One region of the Streptomyces sp. NPDC005799 genome, then DNA from elsewhere that is predicted to be linked to it. Evidence: riboswitches for the same ligand, from Rfam matches in the RefSeq annotation. Region 1 holds a riboswitch; the other holds the start of a gene.
The links. A riboswitch is a leader RNA that binds a small molecule or an ion and turns the genes downstream of it on or off. The one in region 1 is predicted to bind cyclic di-AMP.
Positions count from the first base shown of each region.

Region 2: linked by a shared signal. The riboswitch ahead of ABZ453_RS03785 (NlpC/P60 family protein) and the one ahead of ABZ453_RS18770 (NlpC/P60 family protein) in region 1 are both predicted to bind cyclic di-AMP.

Region 1 covers NZ_JBEXXQ010000017.1:106,886-113,888, forward strand. The annotation lists gene pcrA (DNA helicase PcrA) at 1-2,059, opposite strand, end outside; cyclic di-AMP (ydaO/yuaA leader) riboswitch at 2,300-2,471, shown strand; gene ABZ453_RS18770 (NlpC/P60 family protein) at 2,479-3,633, shown strand; gene ABZ453_RS18775 (tellurite resistance/C4-dicarboxylate transporter family protein) at 4,260-5,255, shown strand; gene ABZ453_RS18780 (hypothetical protein) at 5,233-5,586, opposite strand; gene ABZ453_RS18785 (NlpC/P60 family protein) at 6,001-7,003, shown strand, end outside.
Region 2 covers NZ_JBEXXQ010000003.1:22,207-29,209, forward strand. The annotation lists gene ABZ453_RS03770 (TfoX/Sxy family protein) at 507-839, shown strand; gene ABZ453_RS03775 (LysR family substrate-binding domain-containing protein) at 847-1,644, opposite strand; gene ABZ453_RS03780 (DUF5997 family protein) at 1,703-2,107, shown strand; cyclic di-AMP (ydaO/yuaA leader) riboswitch at 2,300-2,465, shown strand; gene ABZ453_RS03785 (NlpC/P60 family protein) at 2,474-4,180, shown strand; gene ABZ453_RS03790 (SDR family oxidoreductase) at 4,528-5,301, shown strand; gene ABZ453_RS03795 (LuxR C-terminal-related transcriptional regulator) at 5,575-6,348, shown strand; gene ABZ453_RS03800 (VOC family protein) at 6,345-6,770, shown strand; gene ABZ453_RS03805 (RNA polymerase sigma-70 factor) at 6,780-7,003, opposite strand, start outside.

The sequences.
Region 1 (7,003 bases):
CATAGGCGAGCCGCCGCTCCTCCTCCAGCTCCTTGGTCTGGCCGAGCGCACGCATGTGCGGGAAGACGCCGTCCTCCATGCCGGTGAGGAAGACCACCGGGAACTCCAGGCCCTTGGCGGTGTGCAGGGTCATCAGGGTGATGACCCCGGAGCCGTCCTCCTCCTCGTCGGGGATCTGGTCGGAGTCGGCGACCAGCGCGACCCGCTCCAGGAAGTCGGCGAGCCCCGGGGACTCCTCGCCCTCACCGGACTCCTGCTCGAACTCCAGGGCCACGGCCGCGAGTTCCTGGAGGTTCTCGATACGGGTCTCGTCCTGCGGGTCGGTGGAGGCCTGCAACTCGGCGAGGTAGCCGGTGCGTTCGAGCACCGCCTCCAGGACGGTCGCCGGGCCCGCACCGGACTCGACGACCGTACGGAGGTCCTCCATCAGCGTGTTGAACTTCTTGACCGCGTTGGCGGAGCGCGCGGCCATGCCGTACGCCTCGTCGACGCGGCGCAGCGCCTGCGGGAAGCTGATCTTCTCGCGCTGCGAGAGGGCGTCGATCATCGCCTCGGCGCGCTCGCCGATGCCGCGCTTGGGGACGTTCAGGATGCGGCGCAGCGGCACCGAGTCCTCGGGGTTGGCCAGCACGCGCAGATAGGCCAGGACGTCCCGGACCTCCTTGCGCTCGTAGAAGCGGACGCCGCCGACGACCTTGTAGGGCAGGCCGACGCGGATGAAGACCTCTTCGAAGACACGGGACTGGGCGTTCGTCCGGTAGAAGACGGCGACGTCCCCGGCCCTCGCGTCGCCCGCGTCGGTGAGACGGTCTATCTCGTCGGCGACGAACTGGGCCTCGTCGTGCTCGGTGTCGGCGACATAGCCCGTGATGCGCGCGCCCGCGCCGGCGTTGGTCCACAGGTTCTTGGGGCGGCGGGACTCATTGCGCTCGATGACCGCGTTGGCCGCGGACAGGATCGTCTGGGTGGAGCGGTAGTTCTGCTCCAACAGGATCGTCGTCGCGTCCGGGTAGTCCTCCTCGAACTGGAGGATGTTGCGGATCGTCGCCCCGCGGAAGGCGTAGATCGACTGATCCGCGTCACCCACCACGCACAACTCGGCGGGCGGGACGTCGTACTCGTTCGGCGGGACGTCGACGGGGTGCTCGCTGGTCCCCACCAGCTCGCGCACGAGCGCGTACTGGGCGTGGTTGGTGTCCTGGTACTCGTCGACCAGGACGTGCCGGAAACGGCGGCGGTAGTGCTCGGCGACGTCCGGGAAGGCGCGGAGCAGGTTGACCGTCGTCATGATCAGGTCGTCGAAGTCGAGGGCGTTCGCCTCGCGCAGCCGTGACTGGTAGAGGGCGTAGGCCTGGGCGAGGGTCTTCTCGAAGCCGTCGGTTGCCTGGGCGGCGAAGTCCTCCTCGTCGATCAGCTCGTTCTTCAGGTTGGAGATCTTGGCGCTGAAGGACTTCGGCGGGTAGCGCTTGGGGTCGAGGTCCAGGTCGCGGCAGACCAGGGCCATCAGGCGCTTGGAGTCGGCGGCGTCGTAGATCGAGAAGGAGGAGGTGAAGCCGAGCTTCTTGCTCTCCCTGCGCAGGATGCGCACGCACGCGCTGTGGAAGGTCATCACCCACATCGCGTTCGCGCGCGGGCCGACGAGCTGCTCGACCCGCTCCTTCATCTCACCGGCGGCCTTGTTGGTGAAGGTGATCGCCAGGACCTGGCCCGGGTGCACGTTCCGCTCGGCCAGGAGGTAGGCGATGCGGTGGGTGAGGACACGGGTCTTGCCGGAGCCGGCGCCGGCCACGATGAGCAGGGGGGCGCCATGGTGCACGACGGCCGCGCGCTGGTTCTCGTTCAGCCCGTCCAGCAGTGCCGCCGGGTCGATCGCCGGACGGGGGGCGCCGTCGCGGTAGTAGGCGTCCCGGTCCGGCGGCACGTCGAACTTCCCGCCGAACAGGTCGTCCGGAACGGGCTCCGGTGCCTGATCGTCCTCGGGCGGCGGCGGGGGTTCCTCCGCGTGCCCGCGAGGGGCCTGGAGGTCCGCCAGGAAGCTGTCGTCAAAGAGGCTGCTCATCGCTCTCCGAGTCTAGGGCGCCCCACTGACAGCCCGCCGCCGCCCTGAGAACATCGCCCGATCCGATACCCCGCACACGCTCCGTGGCGCGCCATCACCGCACGTGGCCGGGCGGGCGGGGCCGGTCGAAGGTCACGGAAATGTATCGGACAAATCGAACATCAACCTTCACACGGGCCACACGAGTTGGCTACCGTTCGGACGGGCCGTACGACCCCCACCGGCGAACCTCGCCGGGCCGTGCGGCCTCCGCCGAGTCCGGGGCGCCGCCGCGCAGCCGGAGCCGGGGACCCACGAGGACCTTGGGGTGAATCGGCCGACCCCCTTCCGGGGCCCCGGCCGTAGGGCAACCCTTCCGAACCACCCGCCCGAACCCGACAGCTAACCCGGTAGGCGGACGATGGAAGGAGTCGCCGGTCTTGGCGTCGCACCGCAAGACGCGTCCCGCCGTTACGCGCGTAGCAGGCATACGCACCCCCGCTCTCGCCACGGCCGCTCTCACCTCCGTGGCCCTGCTCTCCCAGTCGGCCAACGCCGCCCCCTCGGCCGACGGCGGCCCGAGCCTCGAGGAAGTCGAGAAGAAGGTCGACGACCTGTACCGCCAGGCGGAGTCGGCCACCGAGAAGTACAACGCGGCCACGGAGAAGACGACCAAGCAGCGCAGACGGGTCGACTCCCTGCTCAACGACGTCGCCAAGCGCGCCCAGAAGCTCAACGAGGAGCGCGACCGGCTCGGTTCCTTCGCCGCCGCCCAGTACCGGACGGGTGCCGCCGCGCCCGACACGGCGACCTTCCTGCTCGCCGACTCCCCGCAGGACTACTTCGACCAGACGCAGCTGATGGGCCGGCTGACCGCCCGCCAGAAGAGCGAGGTCGACGACTACTTCACCGAGCAGTCCGCGACGATGCGGAAGCGCGAGGAGGCCTCCCGGAGCCTTGAGACGCTCAGCACGTCGCAGAACGATCTGCAGACCGCCAAGGCCACGGTGCAGAAGAAGCTCTCCGACGCGCGCGAGCTGCTGTCGAAGCTGACGGCCGAGGAGAAGGCGCGGCTCGCGGCGATCGAGGAGAAGCAGCAGCAGGAGGCCGCGCGCAAGGCCGCGGAGCTGGCACAGCAGCAGGCGGCGGCGCGCAAGGCCCAGGAGGAGACCGCGTCCCAGGACGGCACCTCCCCCTCGGACACCGGCACGACGGACACCACGGACTCCTCCTACGCCGCCAAGGCCGCGAAGGCGCTCGCGTTCGCCCGCGCGCAGATAGGCAAGCCGTACGTCTGGGGCGCCACCGGTCCCGGCTCCTACGACTGCTCCGGCCTCACCCAGGCCGCCTGGAAAGCCGCGGGCGTGGACCTCCCGCGCACCACCTACGACCAGGTGAACGCGGGCACCACCGTCTCCCTCGCCGACGCCCAGCCCGGCGACCTGATCTTCTTCTACGACGACATCAGCCACGTCGGCGTCTACATCGGCAACGGCATGATGATCCACGCCCCCAAGCCGGGCGCGTACGTCCGCGAGGAGTCCATCTACTACGCCGGCGAGTCAATCATCCACAGCGTGGTACGCCCGGCGTGAGGCGGTGAGCCGGGGCGCGCGGACGGTCTCGTGCGCCCCGAATGAGGCCGCCGGGCGCACGACGCACTTGGCACGCCACCGGCGGTGGAATGCGGGCGCGTGACAGTCCTGAGCGCCCGCCGACCGAGCGCCCGGCAGGCGTGCGAGGCCGCTTCGCGCGCCGACGCACGGCCGTGGGGTGCGGGCCGCGCAAAACACCTTGGCGCAGCCCCCAGACGTGCTGCAGCGTGCGGCATCGCTTCGCACGCCACCGGGCGGTGGGATGCGCGGCGCGCGAAGGTCTCCGAGCGCCCGCCGACCCAGCGCGTGACAGGCGTGCAGGGCCACTTCGGGCGCCGCCCGGCGGTGGGATGCGCGGCGCGCGAAGGTCTCCGAGCGCCCGCCGGCCCAGCGACCGGCAGGCGTGCGAGGCCCCTTCACGCGCCGGCGCACGGCCGTGGGGTGCGGGGCGCGCAAACTGTTGCGATAGGCGTGGGGTGTCGTTCGTGTGCCGTGGTGCACAACCGCACCTCGGCGCGTAGGCATCGGTCCGCGCCCCTCCCCTGCTCCGCGCGCCCGCGCGTATTTCCCTCCGCCCGCGCGCGTGCCTTCTCGGACTCCGGGCCGGGCTCCCTACCATCGGCCGCATGCCCGGCAGCAGCAGCCCCGTGCCCGACCGCTCCGCTCTCCTCGTGTGGTGGGCGCAGCGGCCGCCCGCGGCCGGGGCCGCCGTCATGGCGACCGGGATCCTGTCGGTCGGGCTTCAGCTGACGGGACACGAGACGGTGTCGCGGATCGCCCTCGTGCTGACCTGCGTGGGGTGGCTGGGCCTGGCGGCGGACTTCGCCGCGCGGCTGCTGTGGGACCGGGAGAGATGGCTGGCGGAGGCCGGGACGCCCGGGTCGCTCGCCGCCGTCGCGGCGACCACCGTGCTCGGCACCCGCTTCGCGGTCCTGGGATGGCAGACCCTCGCGGAGGCTCTGCTCGCGCTGGCGGCCGTACTGTGGCCGGTGCTGCTCGTGGACGTCGTACGGCACTGGCGCAGGCGCATGCCCGGCGCGGTGTTCCTGTGCTGCGTGGCCACCCAGGGGCTCGCCGTGCTCGGCGCCGTGCTCGCGGCCGCGGAGTCGACGGCGTGGCTCGCGCACACCGCGCTCGTGCTGTTCTGGCTCGGGCTCGTCCTCTACGGTCTCGCCTTCGTCCGGTTCGAGCTGCGGCAGGTCGTGGAGGGCGCCGGCGACCAGTGGGTCGCGGGTGGCGCGCTCTCCATCTCGGCGCTGGCCGGCGCGAGCCTCGTGGCCGCGGACAGCCCGCCCCTGTATCTGTGGAGCGGCGACGACCGCGGTGTCCTGCGCACCGTCACCTTCGCACTGCTCGCGCTGGACGCGGCCTGGTACGCCGTACTGCTCGTCGCGGAGGTGATGCGGCCGCGGCCCGCCTACGACGTGCGCCGCTGGGCGACCGTGTTCCCGATGGGGATGACGGCGACGGCCGTCCTGTCGGTCGCCGCCGCCCTGCACGTGCCGTGGCTCAAGGGGCCGGGGCAGGTGTTGCTGTGGATCGCGGTGGCGGCGTGGCTGGCGGTCGCCGCTCAGGCCCTCGCCGCCGCCCTCGCAGGCTTCAGGTCCACAGCACCGCGATGAAGATGTTCGCCGTGGTGAGCGCGCCGACCAGCCCGAACAGGCTCTTGTCCACCTTCTCCTCGTCCCGCTTCACATAGACCAGGCCGAGGATGACGACCAGCAGCGCCAGCTTGACGCCGATCTTGATGTTGTTGACGTGATGGTCGTCGGCCTGGTTGAGCCCGACCAGGATCGCGCCGGTGACCAGCATCGTCAGCGCGCCGTGCAGCATCCCCGGGACGAAGCGGGCCTCACCTCGGCCCATCGCCTTCAGCTGGGTGAGGAAACCGCCGAGGAGCGCGGCGATGCCGACGATGTGCAGGCCGACGAAGAGGTGGATGAGTACGTCCATGAGGCCGGAGCTTAAACAGGGGCGCATGGGGCGTCCGACACCGGCCCGCCTTCCCTGACCCGATCCCGCATATATGCGGCCCATAGCACCTTGCCGCCCGTACGTGTCCCGAAACCGTCACTTCGGTCAGCGTCCTGCGCGAAGTCGACGGTCCCGGATCGCCTTCACGGTCGTATACGGTCACCCGCCGGTCCGCTCGCGGCAGTTCCGCACAAGGCGTTACCCCGCCGACACCGTCAGGTTTAGCGTCCTCCCCCAGGTGACCGGCTCCCCACCGCCGCCCGGGCCAGGGGCGGCAGCCGGCCACCACCGCCGAGAAGGTCCGGCGGCGGGCCGTTCCCCCTGTGCGGGCCGTCGCCGGACGCGTAAGCCGCCTCGGTACGGGGCGGTCGTACGAAAGGACGTGCAGTCCACGTGGCAGCGCACCGCAAGCCCAGTCGGCGTTCGCTCGGCGGCAACACGGCCCGCACCGCCTTCACCATCGCGCTCGCGGGCGCGGCCACCGCCACGGCCTTCGACGGGACCGGACACGCCGAGCCGAAGCTGACGCCGGCGCAGGTCAAGGCGAAGGTGGACAAGCTGTACCAGGAGGCGGAGACCGCCACCGAGAAGTACGACGGGGCGAAGGAGAAGGCGGACGCGGCCGAGAAGCGGCTGTCGGCCCTGCGGGACCAGGCGGCGCGCAAGACGGACAAGCTGAACTCGGCCCGGGACGCGCTGGGTTCGATGGCCGCGGCACAGTACCGGGCCGGCGGCATCGACCCGGCGGTGCAGCTCGCGCTGTCCGACGACCCCGACCGGTACCTCGACGGGGCCGAGTTCGTCGACCGGGCGGGCACCCGGCAGGCGGCGGCCGTGGCGGACGTCCGCAGACAGCTGCTGGACATCGAGCGGTTGCGCGGAGCCGCGCGCGTGGAGCTGACCGCGCTCAAGGCGCGCCAGGCCGAGCTGCGGCGCCAGAAGAAGACGATCACCGGGAAGCTGACCGCGGCACGGCGACTGCTGGACACGCTGCCGGCCGAGGAACGCGCCCGGATCGGGGCGGACGGGGGCACGCGTGCGTCACGGTCCGGTTCGGACGCGCGGGTCGGTCTGGAGGCTCCCGGTTCCGCGACCGCCCAGGCGCCCGGCTCCCGGGCCGCGGCGGCCGTCTCGTACGCCTACTCCAAACTCGGCAGCCCCTATGTGTGGGGCGCTACCGGCCCGGGCGCCTTCGACTGCTCGGGCCTGGTCCAGGCCGCCTACCGCTCCGCGGGCCTCTCCCTCCCCCGCACCACCTACGCCCAGATCGACGCGGGCACCCGCGTCTCGCGCTCCGAACTCCTCCCGGGCGACCTGGTCTTCTTCTACTCCGGCATCAGCCACGTCGGCATCTACATCGGCAACGGCCGGATGATCCACGCCCCGAACCCCTCGG
Region 2 (7,003 bases), on a different contig from region 1:
GACAGGCGGGGCGGGCCGACAGGCGGGGCGGGTCCATGGACGGGGGCGGCCCGATGGGCGGGGCGGGCCGATAGGCGGGGCGGCCCGACGGACGGGGACGGGCCCACGCACGGCGGCGGCCCGACGGACGGGGACGGGCCCACGCACGGCGGCGGCCCGACGGCCGGGGACGGGCCCACGCACGGCGGCGGCCCGACGGACGGGGCGGCCCGATGGGCGGGCCGGGGCCGTGGTGGCAAGGTGTCAGCATGTCCTGCGGGCGGCAGGGGGCCGTATCCCCGACGCGGACGCGGCGGCGGTCATTCCACCGCGCCCTCGTCGCCACCGGCTTGTGGCTACGACACGGCGGCCGTCGCGCCACCGTTTCGGCGTCGCCGTGCGGTCCATGCGGACGCGACGCGAGGAGAAGCCCCCGGTCCGACCGGCGGGCCGCCACCGCCCGACCCGGACAGGCGTGCGGGGCCATCCTGGAGTCCTGGGAGTCGGCACACGGAGCGAGGCGTGGCATGGCGTACGACGAAGCGTTGGCCGAGCGGATTCGGCGGTATCTAGGAGCCGATCCGGACATCACTGAGAAGCGGATGTTCGGGGGGCTCGCGTTTCTGCTGCGGGGGAACATGGCGGTGAGCGCGAGTGGCGCCGGGGGGCTGATGGTCCGTGTCGGGCCGGAGGCCACGGACGCGGCGCTGACCCGACCGGGAGCGCGGCTGCTCGACATGACGGGGCGGCCGATGCGCGGCTGGATCGTCGTCGACCCGTCCGCGCTGACGGACGACCGGGTCCTGGGCGCATGGATCGACGAGGGGTACGCCTTCGCCGCGGGGTTGCCGCCCAAGTGAGCCGTTCCTACGAGCGGCGGCCGGGCCTGCCCCGCCTGCCGGGCTTGGAGCCGCCCGCGCGGGGAGCGCGGCCCGGCTGCTTGGCGGGGGCCGGTTTGCGGCGGCCGGAGGACTTCTGCTGCTCCTCCCGCCTCGGCTGCTCCTCCCGCCTGGGCTTCTCCTCCCGGCTCGACTGTTTCTCCTCCGGCTGCTGTTTGCGGCCGCGGGAGCTGTTGACCGTGCGGCCGCGCACGATCCCGATGAAGTCCTCGACCAGGTCGCTGGTCGCTTCCTCGGGCCAGGACAGGGCGACACCGGACTGGGGGGCGTCGACGACCGGGCGGTAGGTGAGGTCCCTACGGTGGTGCAGACGGGCGAGGGACTGGGGGACGACGAGCAGGCCGACGCCCGCCGCGACCAGCTCCACGGCGTCCTCGGTGGTGGCGGGACGCTCGAAGGCGGGTTCACCGGGAGGAGCGTCCCAGTCGAAGACGTCGTCGAGGGGGTGGAAGAGCACCTCGTCGGCCAGATCGGCGAGCGTCACCTCGTCGGCCGCCGTGATCACATGGTCCTTGGGGACCACGACCACCGTCGTCTCGGTGTAGAGCGGGATCGCGCTGAAGAACCCACGGTCGACCGGCAGCCGTACCAGGCCCGCGTCCGCCTGGCCCGCGCGCAGCACCTCGGGCGCCTCGGCGGCCGGTACGGCGATGAGGTGCAAGGGGATCCCGGGCAGCCGCTCGTTCCAGATCCGCACCCACTTGGCGGGCGTCGTCCCCGGGACGTACGCGAGCCGGAACGTGGGGGATGTCTCCGAGCCTGTCACCTGGCCAGGTTACCGGCCGTGGTCGAGGGCCCCGTACCCGGTCGATACCCTGGACCCCATGAAGTCGCACCAGACCGCCCAGACGATGAAGCCCGCGACCGCGGCGAAGAAGCTGGGTGTGTACCTCGAGGCCACCCCCGCCGAGTTCCGTGAGGGTGTCGTCTCGCGCGCCCAGCTCGACCAGCTCCAGGCCGAGCCGCCCGAGTGGCTGCGCGAGCTGCGGGCCAAGGGGCCGCATCCCCGTCCGGTGGTCGCGGCGAAGCTGGGTGTCTCCATCGCGGGGCTGGCGCGCGGCGGGGTGACCGAGCCGCTGACCACCGAGCAGATCGAGGCGCTGAAGCAGGAGCAGCCGGAGTGGCTGGTGAAGGAGCGGGCCACGCAGGCGGAGGTCCGCAAGGAGACGGCGCGGATCAAGAAGCGCGACGCCGAGCGGGCGGTCCGGGAAGACGGTCCGCGGTCCTGAGGCGCCCGCCGTCGCGACGGTCGGTCACGCTCCCGATCCGCTGTGTGCACGGAACCGGCATCTGACGGCTCGTCACGACGAAGGTCACAAAAGCGTATCGGACATTCTGCCCTTCAACCTTCACACCAGCCGCACAAGTTGGCTAGCGTGGGTCCAGGCCACTCGAGTTCCTCCGGCGAACCCCGTCGGGACGCGTGGCCTCCGCCGAGTCCGGTGTCGAACCGGAGCCGGGGACCCAACCGAATCATGGGGTGAATCGGCCCAACCGCCCGCACGGGCAAGGGTCGTAGGGCATGCCTTCCGGATACGACCGCCCGAACCCGACAGCTAACTCGGTAGGCGGAGTACGGAAGGAGTACGGCTCCCATGGCGCCGGATCGACCATCGCGCACGGGCGGCTCCGGCCTCCCCGGGATGCGCAGCTCCACCCTCGCCGCGGCGGCCCTCACCTCGGTGGCCATGCTCTCGCAGAGCGCCGACGCCGTGCCCCTCGCCGGGGAGGACGCCCCCAGTCGGGAGGCCGTCCGGGACCGGGTGAGCAGCCTCTACGACCGGGCCGAGTCCGACACCGGCCAGTGGAACTTCACCCGGCCGACGGTGACCGGCTCGCGAGGACGCGGCGCACCGGCGGGCGGCGGCAGGCGCTCGGACCCCGATCTGGACAACGTGACCCGGCAGTGGTTCGACGCGGCGCGCGCTTCGCTGGGGCCGACGATCCCGGCGATCCTGCCGGCCGACCGCATGCCCGCCCAGCGCACCTCCTCCCCCCGCCCGGCCCCGTCGCTGCCCGCGCGCTCCCCGGAGGCACGGACCGGCTTCGAGCTGGAGGCACCCGGCCGGCCCGTGGCCGAGCTGCCGGCGGGCGGACCGCTCCGTCCGGTCGCCGAGCTGACCGCGGGTGGCGGCACGGCCGCGCTGCCCGCCGTACCGGCGCAGCGGCAGGAGTCCGCCATGGCGGCGGGCGCGACGGGCGGCGAGCCGCGGCAGGCGTCGCTGCGCACGTCCAAGGAGCAGAGCCAGCGCAAGATCGCCGCGGCGAGTGAGCTGCTGTACCGGTACACGGCCCGGCAGACGTCCCTACCCCAGGCGGCGGTCATGTCGCCGACGCCCATGCCGGAGCAGACGGCCGTGATGCCCTCGCCGGCCATGACACCGCAGTCGACCGTCATGTCGCCGACGGCCACGGGGCCACAGGCGACCCTCATGTCCCCGGCGGCCACGACATCCCAGACGGGCGTCATGCCCTCGATGACCATGGCACCGCAGGCCGCCATGCCCTCGATGACCATGGCCGCACCGCAGTCGGCGCTCGCGACTCCTGCGCCGCAGGCGGCTCCGGCGCCCTGGTCGGATCAGGCGAGCCGTGCGACGGAGGAGGCCTGGCGGCTGCAGCAGCCGTCCGTGCTCGACACGGGCGTGCCGGCCAGCGAACCGTGGAGCCTGCAGCAGCCGGCCGTCCCCGACGTGGGTCCGTCCATCACCGACACGGGGGCGCAGCAGCAGCTGACCGCCCTGGACACCGGCACGCAGTGGAGCTTCCAGCAGCCCACCGTCGAGGCGGTCCCGCAGCAGCCGTCCGTCATGGACACCGGTGCGTGGAGCCTGCCCGCCGCGGTCGACTCGAGCCTGCCCGTGTCGGACCAGTGGCGTCGGCTCCAGGAGCCGTCGGTCCTCGACACCGGGGTGCCCGAGGCGCCCGCCGAGCCGCCGGTCGGCACCAAGGCGGACCGGGCCGTGTCCTTCGCCCGGGCGCAGATCGGCAGGCCGTGTCTGTGGGGCGCGGTCGGACCGGAGTCGTACGACAACGCCGGGCTAGCCCAGGCCGCCTGGCGTGCCGCCGGGGTCGCGCTGCCGCGGTCCACGCACGAGCAGGCGAGCACCGGCACGGTGGTCCCGCTCGCCGAGAGCCGTCCCGGTGACCTGATCTTCTTCAACGACAACTTCAGCCATGTCGGCCTCTACACCGGCAACGGTCTGATGATCCACGCCCCCGGACCGGGCGCGGTGATCCGCGAGGAGTCGGTCCACTACGCCGGCGAGGCCGCGATCCGCATAGCGGTGCGCCCCGCGTAGCAGCACACGCTCCACCGAAGAGGCCGTCCACGAACCGTGGGCGGCCTCTTCGGCGTTCGGCGGTCACCGTGTCGCGCACGAGATGGACAGGGTCGGTGAATTCGGCCTTCCCCGGGCAGCCGCTGCGGCTGGACCCCAACACGGCCCGGACCGTGGAGACCTCGGTCCATGTCGCCCTCAACTGGTCGGTGTGCTGAAGTACTTGGAGGACTCGACCCCGACCATTCCCGGGATGACCCATGTCGCGGCCGCCATCCCCGACGCGCAACCGCGACGACACCGGTTACATGCGGGCGTGTGCAGCCGGAGTACGAGCTGAAGCTGCCTCGCTGGTGAAGGATGGCGGCATGAGTGATCAGTACGAGGGGCGGCTGGCCGGGAAGACCGTCGTCGTCACCGGGGCCGCGGGCGGCCAGGGCGAAGCCGAGGTGGAGGCGCTGACCCGGGCCGGTGCCCGGGTGGTGGCCACGGACGTGCGGCCGCAGGGTGACGTGCGGCGGCTGGACGTCAGCAGGGAGAGCGACTGGGCCGCGCTGGCCGCGGAGTTGAAGGAGTCGTACGGCGAGATCCACGGCCTGGTGAACAACGCGGGTGTCATCCGGCGCGAACGGCTCGGTGAGGTGCGGCCGGAGGACTTCGCGCAGGTCCAGGCCGTCAACACCACCGGACCGCTGCTCGGGATCCAGCACCTCGCGCCGCTGATGCCACCGGGCTCCTCGATCGTCAACGTCGGTTCGTCCGCCGCGCTCACCGGCTACTACCCGGTGGCGTACACCGCCAGCAAGTGGGCGTTGCGGGGGCTGTCGAAGATCGCGGCGACCGAGCTGGGGCCGAAGGGCATCCGCGTCAACACCGTGCATCCCGGGTACATCGAGACGCCGATGACCGCCGCCGCCACCCCGGCGTTCCGTGCGGCGACCATCGGGGAGACACCGCTGGGCCGCAGTGGCACGGTGGACGACATCGCGCCGCTGGTGGTGTTCCTGCTCTCCGACGAATCGTCCTTCATCACCGGGGCCGAGATCCCGGTGGACGGGGGGCTGACCGCGCACGGCGGCGTCAAGTCCATCTCGGACGCGATGCGGGCGGCGAATCCGCCGGGAGGCGCGGGAGGAGCCTGAACTCCTCGGGCCCGTGCGGGCCGCCGGTCCCCCGCTCCGGCGGCCCGCACGGGCTCCGGGCCTCGGAGAGCACCGGCTGTCCCCCACCGAACCGCCGGGTCTCCCCGCCGCGGCCGCTGGTGCGCCGTTGTGCTGGAGTACATCCGTGAACGTCCTTGTTGCTCCGTTGCAGTCTGAGGCAGGCTGGACGTCGCCGGTATGGGTACAACTGCGTACGCGGCGCACGAGCGGAGTGGGAACGTGGCACAGGTGTTGGTCGGGGCGCAGGAACGCATGCTGTCGGTGGCGGTCGCGGCACTGCACGAACGGGAGCCCGAGCGGCTGTGGCCGATGCTCGCGGACGCCCTGCCCGGCCTGTGCGGCGGTGAGAGTCTGATCTACAAGCTGGACGACTGGAACGAGTCCGGGGGCACGGTCGGCATGCCGTCCGCCGTCGCCGCCGAGTTCGCGGTGCTCGGGGACGAGGCCGTGGGCCTGCTGCGGGAGGGCTACCCCTTCGCGTCCCTGTACTCCTCCGGCCCGGACCGCACCCCGCTGACCGCGCGCCGGGCGGCGGGGCGGGCCTGGTCGTCGAGCCCCACCGCGGAGCTGATCGGCGACCTCATGGCCGCCGACCACGTCCTGGCGATCCCGCTGCCCGGAACGACGACCCCGGTCACCGGGTGCATGGTCTACCGCTCCGGTACGGACTTCACCGACGACCATCTCCGGCTGGCGGCCCAGCTCCAGCCCCTGCTGGCCGCCGTGGAACAGCAGCGGCAACTCCTGGAACGCCACCGGCGTTCGACCGACCCCTCAGCGGCCCCGGACTGCGGGCTGACGCCCCGTGAGACGGCGGTCCTGGTGCTGCTGGCGGACGCGCTGACCGCGGCCGCGATCGGCCGGCGGCTCGGCATATCGGATCGCACGGTGCACAAGCACGTCGAGAAGATCTACCGCAAACTGGGCACACGCGACCGCATCAGTACGGTGCTGCGGGCCCAGCGCCTGGGCTTGGTGCCCACGCCCTCCGCGCCACGGGACACGAACGCCTGGAGCCAGTCATGAGGCCGAACCGCTCCATCCCCTCCGCGACGGTCATCCCCGTCCTGATCTACCCCGACGTGCGGGCCGCCGTCGCCTGGCTCGGCGAGGCCTTCGGGTTCACCGAGCGGGTACGCATCGGCGAGGACCACCGCTCCCAACTCGCCTTCGGCGACGGGGCGGTGATCATCGGGGACGTCCGGCACGACCGCCGTCCACCGCGTCCCGGCGAGGTCACGCACTCGGTGACGGTCCGGGTGGAGGACGCCCGGGCGCACTGCGAGCGGGCCCGTGCGCACGGCGCCCGGATCCTCATGGAGCCGACCGACTTCGAGTACGGCGAGCGCCAGTACTCGGCCGAGGACCCGGCCGGCCACCACTGGACGTTCTCCCAGACGCTGGCGGACGTGGCCCCGGAGGAGTGGGGCGGCACGTCGGTGTCCTGAGCGGGGCGCTCAGCCCGTGGGGTCGGGCTGGCGGCGGCGTGTCCGCATCGCCTCGTCCTTGAGCGCCCACGTGTCCGCCACGGGGCCCAGGTGTCCGAGCTTGTCCGGGTTGACGACCCCACGGATCGTCTGGATCCGTCCGCCGAGGATGTCCAGCGCCAAGGTGCTCACGACCCTGCCGTCCCGGTCGCGGAAGAGCGCGCCCGGCTGGCCGTTCACCAGGTGTGGCTCGG